Regions from separate parts of the Streptomyces sp. BL1 genome, predicted to be linked through region 2. Evidence: riboswitches for the same ligand, from Rfam matches in the RefSeq annotation. Region 2 holds a riboswitch; the other holds the start of a gene.
The links. A riboswitch is a leader RNA that binds a small molecule or an ion and turns the genes downstream of it on or off. The one in region 2 is predicted to bind cobalamin.

Region 1 (6,971 bases), 400 kb from region 2:
CGTCCCTCCCGAAGGAGGGTCGGCACCGGGCCTCTCCGCGTGTCACGGCCGCCGGGGGCGCCGGCGTCCGCGGTCAGTCGTCGTTCTCGAGCTCGCCCTCGGCCTCCAGGAAGACCTGCCGGAGCTCTTCGAGCACCGCCGGGTCCGGCTTCTCCCACATGCCGCGGGACTCGGCCTCCAGCAGCCGCTCCGTGATGCTGTGCAGCGCCCACGGGTTGGCCTGCTGGAGGAACGCGCGGTTGTCGGCGTCCAGCACGTACGTCGAGGCGAGCTTGTCGTACATCCAGTCGGCGACGACGCCGGTCGTGGCGTCGTAGCCGAAGAGGTAGTCGACGGTGGCCGCCAGCTCGAAGGCGCCCTTGTAGCCGTGCCGCTGCATCGCCTGGATCCACTTGGGGTTGACGACGCGGGCGCGGAAGACGCGGGAGGTCTCCTCGACGAGGGTGCGGGTGCGGACCGTCTCGGGGCGGGTGGAGTCCCCGATGTACGCCTCGGGCGCGGTGCCGCGCAGCGCGCGGACGGTGGCCACCATGCCGCCGTGGTACTGGAAGTAGTCGTCGGAGTCCGCGATGTCGTGCTCGCGGGTGTCGGTGTTCTTGGCGGCGACCGCGATCCGCTTGTACGCGGTCTCCATCTCGTCGCGGGCCGGGCAGCCTTCGAGCTCCCTGCCGTACGCGTAGCCGCCCCAGGTCGCATAGACCTCGGCCAGGTCGGCGTCGGTGCGCCAGTCGCGGCTGTCGATCAGCTGGAGCAGGCCCGCGCCGTACGTGCCGGGCCGGGAGCCGAAGATGCGGGTGGTGGCCTTGCGTTCGTCGCCGTGCTCGGCCAGGTCGGCCTGGGCGTGGGCGCGTACGTGGTTCTTGTCCGCGGGCTCGTCCAGGCCGGCGGCGAGGCGTACGGCGTCGTCGAGCAGGCCGATGGTGTGCGGGAAGGCGTCACGGAAGAAACCGCTGATACGGAGCGTCACATCGACGCGGGGGCGGCCCAGTTCGTCCAGCGGGATCGCTTCGAGACCGGTGACGCGGCGCGATGCGTCGTCCCACACGGGGCGGACGCCGAGCAGCGCGAGGGCCTCGGCCACGTCGTCGCCGGCGGTGCGCATGGCGCTGGTGCCCCACAGGGACAGGCCGACGGACGCGGGCCAGTCGCCGTTGTCGGAGCGGTAGCGCTCCAGCAGCGAGTCGGCGAGGGCCTGTCCGGTCTCCCAGGCGAGCTTGCTGGGCACGGCCTTGGGGTCGACGGAGTAGAAATTGCGGCCCGTCGGCAGCACGTTGACGAGTCCGCGCAGCGGCGAGCCGGACGGGCCCGCCGGGACGAAGCCGCCGTTCAGCGCGTGCACCGCGTGCTGGATCTCCTGCGTGGTGGCGGCGAGCCGCGGCACGACCTCGGCGGCGGCGAACTCCAGGATGCTGCCGACCTGTTCGCGCTGCTCGGCGGGGAGGTCCGCGGTGACGCGGGACACGGCGGCCGGGTCCCAGCCGGCTTCCTCCATGCCCTCGATGAGCACACGGGCCGCGTCCTCCGCCGTGTCGGAGCCCGTACGGTCGGACGCCGACTCGTCGAGGCCGAGGGCCTCGCGCAGGCCGGGCAGCGAGGTGGTGCCGCCCCAGATCTGGCGGGCGCGCAGGATGGACAGGACGAGGTTGACGTGCGCCGCGCCTTCCGGGGCCGAGCCCAGGACGTGCAGGCCGTCCCGGATCTGGGCGTCCTTGATCTCGCACAGCCAGCCGTCGACGTGGATCAGGATGTCGTCGAACTTCTCGTCGTCCGGGCGCTCTTCGAGGCCCAGGTCGTGGTCGAGCTTCGCGGCCTGGAGCAGCGTCCAGATCTGTGCGCGGATCGCGGGCAGCTTCGCCGGGTCCATGGCGGAGACCGCCGCGTGCTCGTCGAGGAGCTGTTCCAGGCGCGCGATGTCGCCGTAGCTCTCGGCGCGGGACATCGGCGGCACGAGGTGGTCGACGAGCGTGGCGTGCACCCGGCGCTTGGCCTGGGTGCCCTCGCCCGGGTCGTTGACCAGGAACGGGTAGATCAGCGGCAGGTCGCCGAGGGCCGCGTCCGGCGCGCAGGCGGCGGACAGTCCGGCGTTCTTGCCGGGCAGCCACTCCAGGTTGCCGTGCTTGCCCAGGTGGATCATGGCGTCGGCGCCGAAGCCGCCGTCGTCGCGGTCGGCGGACATCCACCGGTAGGCGGCCAAGTAGTGGTGCGAGGGCGGAAGATCGGGGTCGTGGTAGATCGCGATCGGGTTCTCGCCGAAGCCGCGCGGCGGCTGGATGAGGATCAGCAGATTGCCGCGGCGCAGCGCCGCGAGCACGATGTCGCCCTCGGGGTTGCTGCTGTCGTCGACGAACATCTGGCCGGGCGGCGGGCCCCAGTGCTCCTCGACGGAGTCGCGCAGCTCCTGCGGGAGGCGGGCGTACCAGCGGCGGTAGTCGGCGGCGGGGATGCGGACCGGGTTGCGGGCCAGCTGCTCCTCGGTGAGCCAGTCCTGGTCGTGGCCGCCGGCCTCGATCAGGGCGTAGATCAGTTCGTCGCCGTCGCCGGACTCCAGGCCGGGCACCGGCTCGGCGCTCTCGTCGCCGAAGTCGTAGCCCTCCTCGCGCAGCCGGCGCAGCAGGGCGACGGCGCTGGCGGGGGTGTCGAGGCCGACGGCGTTGCCGATGCGGGAGTGCTTCGTCGGGTACGCGGACAGCACCAGCGCGAGGCGCTTCTCCGCGTTCGGCGTGTGCCGAAGACGGGCGTGGCGTACAGCGGTTCCGGCGACGCGGGCCGCGCGCTCGGGGTCGGCGACGTACGCGGGCAGGCCGTCCTCGTCGATCTCCTTGAAGGAGAACGGGACGGTGATGAGCCGGCCGTCGAACTCGGGCACGGCGACCTGGCTGGCGGCGTCCAGCGGGGAGACGCCCTCGTCGTTCTCCTCCCACGCGGCGCGCGGGCTGGTGAGGCAGAGCGCCTGCAGGATCGGCACGTCCAGCGCCGCGAGCGCGCCCGCGTCCCACGACTCGTCGTCGCCGCCCGCGGACGCCTCGGCCGGCTTGCTGCCGCCGGCGGCGAGCACGGTGGTGACGATGGCGTCGGCTTCCCGCAGCTTGTCGAGGAGTTCGGGCTCGGGGGCGCGCAGCGAGGCCACGTACAGCGGCATCGGCCGGCCGCCGGCCTCCTCGACGGCGCCGCACAGGGTGTCGACGAAGGCGGTGTTGCCGCTCATGTGGTGGGCGCGGTAGTAGAGCACCGCGATGTCCGGGCCCGCGGCGCCGTCCTTCGCGGTGCGCTCCAGCGGGCCCCAGGTGGGCGCTGCGGCGGGCGGCTCGAAGCCGTGCCCGGTGAGCAGGACCGTGTCGGAGAGGAAGCGGCCGAGCTGGTCGAGATTGCCGGGGCCGCCGTGCGCCAGATAGGCGTGCGCCTCGGCGGCGACGCCGATGGGGACGGTGGACGCCTCCATCAGCTGTGCGTCCGGGGCCTGTTCACCGGTGAGGACGACCACCGGGCGGTCCTGCGCCAGCAGCTGGTCGATGCCCTCCTGCCAGGCACGGAGTCCGCCGAGGAGGCGGACGACGACGAGATCGGTGCCCTCCAGCAGACCGGGCAGCTCGTCGAGGTCGAGGCGCGCGGGGTTCGCGTACCGGTACGGCACGGGCCCCTCGGACGCGCGGGCGCTGAGCAGATCGGTGTCGGAGGTGGACAGCAGCAGGATCATGCGGCGTCGGCCTTCCTCGGGGTCCGCGCCCCGGGCGGTGAGAGTGACGGCGGGAGTTCCTGGCTCACCCGGCGGCTGCAGGAATCACAGCCGATGGGCTCACAGTGGCGGGACCGCACCGGATTCGCACCGGTCTTCCTCCCCCTGGAGCCGTCGCTGACGGAGGCGGACCGCGTGGCCCGCCGCACAACATAGTAAGGGTCCGGCCAACCGCGGGGACGATACGGCCTGCGGAAACGTCGGTATGCTCGCCGCCATGCCGCAGCTCTCCTCGACACCACGAACATGGGCGAATCCGCCCGTACGGGACCGCGGTGACGCCTGCCCCGGAGCGCTGCGCCTGCACTCGGCGGACGACGGTGCGCTGGCCCGGATCCGCATCCCCGCAGGCCTGTTGACCGCCCGGCAGGCGGTGGCGCTGGCGGACGCGGCGGACCGGCTCGGCGACGGCCGCATCGACATCACCTCGCGCGGAAACCTCCAGCTGCGCGGCCTGGACGAGTGCTGCGCCGGCCAACTGGCGTCCGTACTGGAGACGTCCGGCCTGCTGCCCTCGCCCCGGCACGAACGGGTGCGCAACGTCGTCGCCTCGCCGCTGAGCGGGCTGGACGGTGCGGGCGACGGCGATGTGCGCGGCTGGGCCGGCCACCTGGACGCGCTGCTGTGCGCGAACGAGGAGGCCACGGCGCTGTCCGGGCGCTTCCTGTTCGCCCTCGACGACGGGCGCGGGGACGTCGCTTCGCTCGACGCGGATGTGACCTTGCTCGCGCTGCCCGGCGGCGACGCGCTGCTGCGCGTCGGCGACGAACCGGCGGCGGTCCGGGTGCGCGGAGACCACCGTGACGCAGTGCCCGGCGCGGCGCTGGCGGCCGCGGAGATGTTCCTCACGGCCATACGGGACACCGGTGCACATGTCTGGCGGGTACGTGAACTGCCCGCGGGACAGACCGGGTTCGCCCACCGCCTCCCGGACACCCTTCAGGAGAAGGGGATATCGGCGACATACGTCGCGGATGCGCCCGCCCCTCGGGGCGCCCCGCCCTCGCCCGGCGCCGTGACGGGTGCCGGTTCGGGGGACGCTCCCCGCGCGCTGTCCGTCGTCGCGCCGCTCGGCAGGCTGACCGCCGCGCAGTGGCGGCAACTGGCGGGCGTGGCAGCGCAGGACGGGACGGGCGAACTGCGGGTCACACCCTGGCGGGGCGTCGTCCTACCCCTGCCCGGACTGTCCGCTGCCGGACTGTCCGAGGGCGTCTCCGGAGAGGCCACCGCCGGACTGTCCGCCGACGCGGCCGGTGAGCGGCTTCGCGCCCTCGACGCGGCGGGCCTGATCACCGGCCCCTCCTCCCCCTGGCTGGGCGTGGGAGCGTGCACGGGGCGGCCCGGCTGTGCGAAGTCCCACCGCGATGTACGGGCCGACGCGGCCGCGGCCGTCACGGAGAGCATCGTCACAGAGGCCGCCGTCCCGGAGCACGCGCTGCCCGTCTACTGGTCGGGCTGTGAACGGCGTTGCGGACACCCGCGAGGCGACTGGGTGGATGTCGTCGCGGACGAGGAGGGCTACACCGTGCGCGTTCGGGGAGAAGACCCAGTCGGGCCGGAATCCGCGCACGGGACCGGACCGGAATCCGTGGACAGGCGCGGACTCGCCGGCGCGGTCGCGTCGGCACGTGCGCGAGGGACGCGTACGGCAGCCGCCGCGCTGACAGCCACAGCCGGCACCACAACAGCGCACACAACAGTGACGAGATGAGCGGGAGCACAGTGTTCGAGTACGAGAAGGACGGCGCGGAGATCTACCGCCAGTCCTTTGCCACCATCCGGGCCGAGTCGGATCTCGCGGGCCTGCCCGCCGAGGTCAGCCAGGTCGCGGTCAGGATGATCCACGCCTGCGGGATGGTCGATCTCGTCCGTGATCTCGCGTACAGCCCGAAGGCCGTCATCCGTGCCCGCGAGGCGCTGCAGGCCGGGGCGCCGATCCTGTGCGACACCGCGATGGTCGCCAGCGGGGTCACCCGCAAGCGGCTGCCCGCGGACAACGCCGTACTGTGCACGCTGTCCGACCCCGCGGTGCCGGGGCTCGCCCGGGAGTTGGGCAACACCCGCACCGCCGCCGCGCTGGAACTGTGGCGCGACCATCTGGACGGCGCCGTGGTGGCCGTGGGCAACGCGCCCACCGCGCTGTTCCGGCTGCTGGAGATGATCGAGGAGGGCGCGCCGCGTCCGGCCGCGGTCATCGGCGTGCCCGTCGGCTTCATCGGCGCTGCCGAGTCCAAGGACGCACTGGCCGAACATCCCTCCGGCCTCGACCACTTGGTCGTGCGCGGGCGGCGCGGTGGCAGCGCCCTCGCCGCGGCCGCGATCAACGCGATAGCGAGCGAGGAAGAGTGAACGAGCAGCACCCCCAGCACGCGACAGGCCGGCTCTACGGCGTCGGGCTCGGCCCCGGCGACCCGTCGCTGATGACCGTACGCGCCGTCGAGGTCATCTCGGAGGCCGATGTCGTCGCGTACCACAGTGCGCAGCACGGCCGTTCCATCGCCCGCTCCATCGCCGCGAAGCACCTGCGCGAGGACCACATCGAGGAAGCCCTCGTCTACCCGGTCACCACCGGGACCACCGACCATCCCGGCGGCTACAAGGGCGCGATGGAGGACTTCTACACCGAGTCCGCCGCGCGGCTCGCCGCGCACCTCGACGCCGGCCGTACGGTCGCCGTCATCGCCGAGGGCGACCCGCTCTTCTACGGCTCGTACATGCACATGCACAAGCGGCTCGCCGACCGCTATCCGACCGAGGTCATCCCCGGTGTCACCTCGGTGAGCGCGGCGGCGGCCCGGCTGGGCAAGCCGCTCGCGGAGGGCGAGGAGGTGCTGACGATCCTGCCGGGCACGCTGCCCGAGGAGGAGCTGGCGTCCCGGCTCGCCTCCACCGACGCCGCGGTGGTGATGAAGCTGGGCCGTACCTTCCCCGCCGTACGGCGCGCGGCCGAGCGCTCCGGGCGGCTGGCCGAGACGCACTACGTGGAGCGCGCCACGATGAGCGGCGAACGTACCGGCGCGCTGGCCGAGGCGGACGCCGAGAAGGTGCCGTACTTCTCCGTCGCCGTGCTGCCCAGCCGGGTGGACCACGAGCCGGAGCCGCGGGAGCGCGGCGAGGTCGTGGTGGTCGGCACCGGGCCCGCCGGGCCCATGTGGCTGACGCCGGAGGCGCGCGGTGAACTGGCCGCGGCGCAGGACCTGGTGGGCTACACGACGTATCTGGACCGGGTGCCGGTACG
Region 2 (6,971 bases):
CCCCGATGCTGGGGTTGACGGCGTTCAGCAGCAGTCCGAGCTGCAGGTCCCGCATACCGACAAGCGCGGTGAACGGGTACGGCGTGCTCATGCTGACGTCCTTCCTCGGTGGTGCGGGCCGGACAACGTCCGGTAACCGTGTTGCATGGCGGTGTCGTTCATGACCTCGCTCCGTCCTGAGCGGGTGCCGGCGCGCCCGGCGGGACGAACGGCAGCCCCGCGGGCGCTCCTTGCTCGATCAGCCGCAGCAGCGCGTCGGTGTCGGCGTGTTCCTCGATCAGGTCGCCCAGCCGGTCGAGCTGTTCCTCGCGCAGGGTGGCGAAGCTCGTCTCCGGCGCCGGTACGAAACCGGGGCGGCCCGCCTCGTCGGCCACCCGCCGCAGCAGCGCCCGCCGGAAGCTGTCGCACTCCAGCGACCCGTGCCAGTGTGTGCCCCGTACGGAGCCCACACGGCAGCCGTCCAGCGCGCGCCCGTGCGCGTCCGAGATGAACGCGTCGTCGCCGCCGAGCACTTCGGCGACACCGTGGTGGATCTCGTACCCCTCGACCGGCTGCCCCAGCGCCGTGCCGGCGGGCCGCGCGAGGGTCTTCTCCGGCGCGAACCGCACCCGTACGGGCAGCAGTCCGAGCCCCTCCACCGTCCCGGCGCGCGACTCGACGTCGTCCTCGATGCGTTCGCCCAGCAGCTGGTAGCCGCCGCAGATGCCCAGCACCGGGCGGCCCTCGGCGGCGCGCCGCGCCAGCGCCTGCGCCAGGCCGCGCTCCCGCAGCCAGCGCAGGGCCTTCACGGTGCCGCGGGTGCCGGGCACCACCACCAGGTCGGCGTCGGTGAGTTCCTCGGGCCGGTCGGTGAAGCGGACGACGACACCCGGCTCGGCGGCCAGCGCGTCGACATCCGTGAAGTTCGACATCAGCGGCACCGGCAGCACGGCGACCCGCAGGACGTCGCTGCCGTGCGGCGGGTCGATCGCCGACTCGCGGACCGTGCCGCGCATCGACACGCGCAGTCCGTCCTCCTCGTCGATGCCCAGCCCGTTCCGGTGCGGCAGTACGCCGAGCGTCTGCCGGCCCGTCAGCCCGCGCAGCTGCTCCAGGCCGGGCTCCAGCAGCGACACGTCGCCGCGGAACTTGTTGACCATATAGCCGGCCAGCAGCGACTGGTCCTCGCCCGACAGCAGCGCGGTCGTACCGAAGAACGACGCGAACACGCCGCCCCTGTCGATGTCGCCGACCACCACGACGGGCAGCCCGGCGGCCCGCGCGAGGCCCATGTTGACGATGTCGCTGCGCCGCAGATTGATCTCCGCCGGGCTGCCGGCGCCCTCGCAGATCACCGCGTCGTGGGTGCTGCGCAGCTCTTCCAGACAGCCGGTGACGGTCTCCAGGAGCTGCCCCTGCCGCCCGGCGTGGTAGCCACGGGCACTTAGTTCACCCACCGGCTTGCCCAGCAGTACGACCTGGCTCGTCCTGTCGCCGCCCGGCTTCAGCAGCACCGGGTTCATCAGCGCGCTCGGCTCGGTCCGCGCGGCCGCGGCCTGCATGGCCTGCGCCCGCCCGATCTCCGCACCGTCGCGCGTGACGAACGAATTGAGCGACATGTTCTGCGCCTTGAAGGGGGCGACCTTGATGCCCTTGCGCGCCAGCCAGCGGCAGATGCCCGCCGTGACCACGCTCTTGCCCGCGTCCGAGGTCGTCCCCGCGATCAGCAGACCGCCTCCGGTACGTGTACGGGTACCGCTCACACCCTCCCCTTCCCGCGGAGCAGCGCCAGCCGTCCCGCTGCGGTGACGGCCAGCGTCAGGGCGCCGACGCGCCGCGACAGCCGTACGGCCCGCTCGATGTCGCCGGAACGCACGTCGCGTCCCTCGGTGTTCAGCACGGGCCGGTGCTCCGTCCGCCCGCCGTACGAGAGCGTGCCCCCCAGACGGACACCCAGTGCACCCGCGAACGCGGCTTCCACAGGGCCCGCGTTGGGGCTGGGATGCTCTCCCGCGTCCGCCTGCCACGCGCGCCACGCGCCGTGCGGGTCGGGCCCGCCCAGTACGGCCAGCAGCGCGGTCAGCCGGGCGCCGGGCCAGCCCGCGACGTCGTCGAGCCGTGCGGCCGCCCAGCCGAACCGCAGGTGGCGGGGCGAGCGGTGGCCGACCATCGCGTCCAGCGTGTTCACGGCGCGGAACCCGGCCAGCCCCGGTACGCCCGCCAGCGCGCCCCACACGAGCGCCCCGACGACCGCGTCGGACGTGTTCTCCGCGACGGATTCGACCACAGCGCGCGCGATGCCGTCCGCGTCCAGCGCCTGCGGGTCGCGTCCGCACAGATGCGGCAACCGCCGCCGTGCGCCCTCGACATCGCCCGCCTCCAGGGCGGTGCCGATCGCCTGCGCCTCGCGGCACAGCGAGGTCCCGCCGACAACGGCCCAGGTGGCAGCGGCGGTCAGTGCCGTACGGGAGCGGGGAGCGCGGCGCAGCGCGCCGACGGCTCCGGCCGCGGCGGCTACGGTGCCGCCCACGCACAGCGCGGTGTACGCGGCGCCCGCCGTACGCCCGTCGCGCCACAGCGCGCGCTCCAGCGCGCCCGCGGCCCGCCCGAAGGCGGCGACGGGGTGCGCACGGCGCGGATCGCCCGCGAGCAGGTCGAGCGCGTAGCCCAGGGCCGCACCGGTGACATAGGAGCTGTGCTTCGCACGCGGCATGTCGTCAGCGCGCCGTCGCGCCTCGTACGGCCGTCGTCGGACAGGGAGTTGACCGGGTGCCAGACATGGCGGTGTCCTCACTCAGGGTCCGCGCCCTGGTTCGACGTGTCCGGCGGTGAGAGTCTCCTGGCTCCCGGATCGGCGCTCGTGCCGGTGCCGTTGCACCGTTCCCCTGCCTTCCAGCCCGTGTCGCTGGCGGGCCGTGACCTTCGGATGGGGAGCGCTCCCCGGTGACAGTGGCGGGACCGCGCCGGATTCTCACCGGCTTCCTCTCCTGCCGCCGCTGGGCAACGTGAAGTCCACCATGGTGAGGAAACGGCGTCAACTTCGTGTTGACCTGCGACGGAAGAGTGTGAGCAGACACACCGGAAGGGGCACCGGCCAAGACCGGTGCCCCTTCGGCGAGTTCCACGGGGTGCCGCGGACGACCGCGGCGCGCCGTGCTATGCGGCGATGATCCAGATCCCGAACGCGACGGCTGCCGCGCACAGGGCGAAGCACACGACGGCGCCGGCCCTGGCGGGCGCCGAGGCGCTCGTCGACCCGCCGTCGGCGGTGCTCCGGGACGACGTACCGACGATGCCGAGCGTGAAGACGCCCACCAGACCGACCGTCGCCACCAGCGTGACGCCGAAGACCTGGCCGAGTGCGGCCCAGTCGATTTCCATAGCGATTCTCTCTTCCGGCTTTCCGGCTTTCCGAAGCCGCGGCGTCAGGAGGAGACGCCGGCGGCGGGCTGCTTCTCCGCTGCGGCCGCGCTGTCCGTCGCCGCGGCGCCCGCGGCGGGCGGCGGGCTGACGGCCCGTACGGCGGCCGTGACGACGCCCTGCGGCGCGTCGGCCGCGGGCTCGGCGATGCGGGTGTCGTTGACGTTGGTGTGGTCGACCGGCTCACGGCGCGACAGCAGCCAGATGCCGCCGCAGATCACCAGCGCCAGCACCGCGACCGTGGTGACACCCCAGTTGCCCTGGGACGCCAGCAGCGCGGAGCCCGCGGCGACCAGTCCGGCCGCCGGCAGGGTCAGTGCCCATCCGGCGACCATCCGGCCCGCCGTCGACCAGCGCACCACGCCGCCCTTGCGGCCGACCCCGGAGCCCATGACGGCACCGGAGCAGACGTGGGTGGTGGAGAGCGAGAAGCCGATGTGCGAGGAGGCCAGGATGGTGGCCGCGGCGCCGGTCTGTGCGGCGAAGCCCTGCGGGGGCTTGATGTCGGTGAGGCCCTTGCCCATGGTGCGGATGATCCGCCAGCCGCCGAGGTAGGTGCCCAGCGCGATGGCGATGCCCGCGGACGCGATGACCCACATGGGCGGGTCCGAACCGGGTGCCAGCGCGCCGCCGGCGACGAGCGCGAGGGTGATCACGCCCATGGTCTTCTGCGCGTCGTTGGTGCCGTGCGCCAGGGAGACCAGCGCGGCGGACGTGATCTGTCCGGCGCGGTAGCCCTTGGCGGAGTCCTTCTCGTCGGTGTTCCTCGCGACGCGGTAGGTGAGCCGGGTCGCGACGAGCGAGGCGATGCCCGCGACGAGCGGGGCGGCGAGTGCCGGGATGAGCACCTTCATGACCACGGTCTCGCCGTTCACGGCGTTGAGACCGACGGACGCGACGGTGGCTCCGATGAGGCCGCCCATGAGGGCGTGCGAGGAGCTGGAGGGGAGCCCTGCCAGCCAGGTGAGCAGGTTCCAGATGATCGCGCCGACCAGCGCGGCGAAGATCACTTCAGGTTTGATCCCGGAACCTTCGTTGATGATCCCGTCAGAGATGGTCTTGGCGACCTCGACGGACAGAAACGCGCCGACGAGGTTGAGCGCCGCCGACATCGTCACCGCCACCTTGGGCTTCAGTGCCCCGGTGGAGATGGTCGTGGCCATGGCATTGGCCGTGTCGTGGAAGCCGTTCGTAAAGTCGAACACCAAGGCCGTGACGATCACGATCCCGATGAGAAGCGTGATGTGTTCCATTCACCCAGGCACAATCAGTTCGAAGGTTAATGACTCGCTGAACGTAGGTACGGCGAGTGAACGGAAGATGAACTGCGGCAGGCGCCCCGATGTCGCTGACAGACGTCTGTTGTGTGCAATGGATCACTAATGTCCGGATCTTCGGAGTCGTTCCGAACTCCCGGGCACATGCGGGGCGTTGGCCGTCCGCCCCGTACCGCCCGCCTCCCGCCGCCACCAGGCCGTTCGCTACAGTGCCGAGCCGGAGGTAAGGCATATGCACCTGCACGACGGCTGGCGTGACGCCTGGCAGCAGCTCGTGGACACCGCACGCCGGACTGTCGAGGACGGACTCGTCGTGGGCACCTCGGGCAACGTCTCGGTACGTGTCGGCGACACCGTACTCGTGACCCCCACGGGGGTCCCTTATGACAAGCTCGGCCCGGACGATCTGTGCGCCGTCGACCTGGAGGGCGGCCGTCCCGCCACCGACGGGCCGAAGCCCACCAGCGAACTGCCGATGCACCTCGCCGTATACAAGAACACCGACGCGCGCGCCGTCGTGCACACCCACGCCGTGCACGCCACCGCCGTCTCCACCCTCGTCGGCGAACTGCCGCCCGTGCACTACATGGCAGCGGCACTCGGCGGCCCCGTACGCGTCGCCCCGTACGCCACGTACGGCAGCGACGAACTGGCAGACCACATGCTCGCCGCCCTCGACGACCGCAACGCCTGCCTGCTCCAGAACCACGGCACCATGGCCTACGGCGCGACTCTCGACCAGGCGTACGACCGCACCGCACAGCTGGAGTGGATGTGCCGCGTGTGGCTCACCGCCTCCTCCGTTCCCGGTTACAGCCCCTCGCTGATCCCGCCCGACGAACTGGACCGCGTCGCGGACAGACTGCGCGGCTACGGCCAGCAGGCAGCGCCCGCCGACGACTGACGCCCCGTCACCCGCCCGGCACCGCCCACTGGCCGTCACCGCGCAGTGCGCCGACACTGGCGGAGATGCGTACGCCTACCACGGCGGCTCTTGCCGCCGCCTCCGTGCTCGGTGCCGGTGCGGCCGCCCTGGCCGCCGGCCGGTACGCCGCCGGCGCCGCCCTCGGTCCCGCCCGGCCCCACCCCGAACGCGGCCCGCTCCCTGCGGGTTTCGAGGGGCGGCCCGCGCTCATCGTGCACTCCGCCGAACCCCCGGCGGGCACCGGGAAGACCGGCAGGATCGCCCTCACCCGCTCCCTCGCCGCACGCCTGCCCGGCACCTACGGACTGGCCGGCCGCGGCAGCCACGCGGTGACCGGCCCGGTACTGGAAGCGGACACGGCGGCGGACGCCACGGCGGACACCGTCGTACGCCGGCTGGAGCGCGTCGACCACGGCGAGCTGACCCCGGGCGACAAGGTGCGGCTCACCCCGCAGATCCACACCGGCAACCCGCGCGACGCCCTCGGCCTGCGCTGCGCCGACGTCGAGGTGCCCGGTGAACTCGGCGCGCTGCCCGCCTGGTTCGTGCCCGGCGAGCGCGGCACCTGGGTCATCACGGTGCACGGCCTCGGCGCCACCCGCGAACACCCCATGAACGTGCTGCCCTGCCTCGCCCGGCTGCGCCTCCCCGTCCTCGACCTCGCCTACCGCGGCGACCCCGGAGCACCGGCCCCGCCGGACGGCGTGGGCCACTTCGGCGACGTCGAATGGCGCGATCTCGACGCCGCGATCCGGTACGCGGTACGGCACGGCGCGGAACGGATCGTCCTGCACGGCTGGTCCACCGGCGCGTCCATGGCGCTGCACGCGGCCGCCAACTCGGCGCTGCGGGACCGCATCAGCGGACTCGTCCTGGACTCGCCCGTACTCGACTGGCAGCGGGCGCTCCGGGGGCTCATCGCCGCGCGCCGCACCCCGCGCGTGCTGCTGCCCCTCGCGCTGCGCGCCGCGGAGGGCCGCACCGGGCTGCACGCCGAACGGCTCGCCGAGGTCGCCGACCCCTCCCGGCTGACCGTGCCCACCCTGCTGATCCACGGCCCGGACGACACGATCGCGCCATGGTCCGGATCCCAGGAGTACGCCGCGGCCCGCCCGGACCTCGTCACCCTCCACCGCGTCGACCAGGCCCCCCACGCGGCCATGTGGAACGCCTCCCCCCAAACCTACGAAGAAACCCTCCGCCGCTACCTGACCCCCCTGATGTAACCCCCCAGGTGTGGGCGGCTGGTCCGCCCAGAGGGCGGAACGGGCGGGCACACAGGACCGCACCCCCCAGCGGAGCGCACCCCGCACGAAACGGGGCCCGGGGCGAAGCCCCGGAAAAGGGGGCCAGGGGGCGAAGCCCACAGA

Region 1: another riboswitch for cobalamin. It lies ahead of cobN (cobaltochelatase subunit CobN); the one in region 2 lies ahead of AC3AGO_RS26435 (cobalamin biosynthesis protein).

What each region holds. Positions count from the first base shown of each region.
Region 1 covers NZ_JBXYWZ010000002.1:5,620,616-5,627,586, reverse strand. The annotation lists gene cobN (cobaltochelatase subunit CobN) at 74-3,694, opposite strand; cobalamin riboswitch at 3,729-3,893, opposite strand; gene cobG (precorrin-3B synthase) at 3,951-5,444, shown strand; gene AC3AGO_RS24670 (precorrin-8X methylmutase) at 5,456-6,082, shown strand; gene AC3AGO_RS24665 (precorrin-2 C(20)-methyltransferase) at 6,079-6,971, shown strand, end outside.
Region 2 covers NZ_JBXYWZ010000002.1:6,021,644-6,028,614, forward strand. The annotation lists gene AC3AGO_RS26425 (putative cobaltochelatase) at 1-91, opposite strand, end outside; gene AC3AGO_RS26430 (cobyric acid synthase) at 159-1,742, opposite strand; gene AC3AGO_RS26435 (cobalamin biosynthesis protein) at 1,739-2,692, opposite strand; cobalamin riboswitch at 2,813-2,963, opposite strand; gene AC3AGO_RS26440 (hypothetical protein) at 3,136-3,360, opposite strand; gene AC3AGO_RS26445 (anion permease) at 3,405-4,652, opposite strand; gene AC3AGO_RS26450 (class II aldolase/adducin family protein) at 4,909-5,580, shown strand; gene AC3AGO_RS26455 (alpha/beta hydrolase family protein) at 5,646-6,827, shown strand.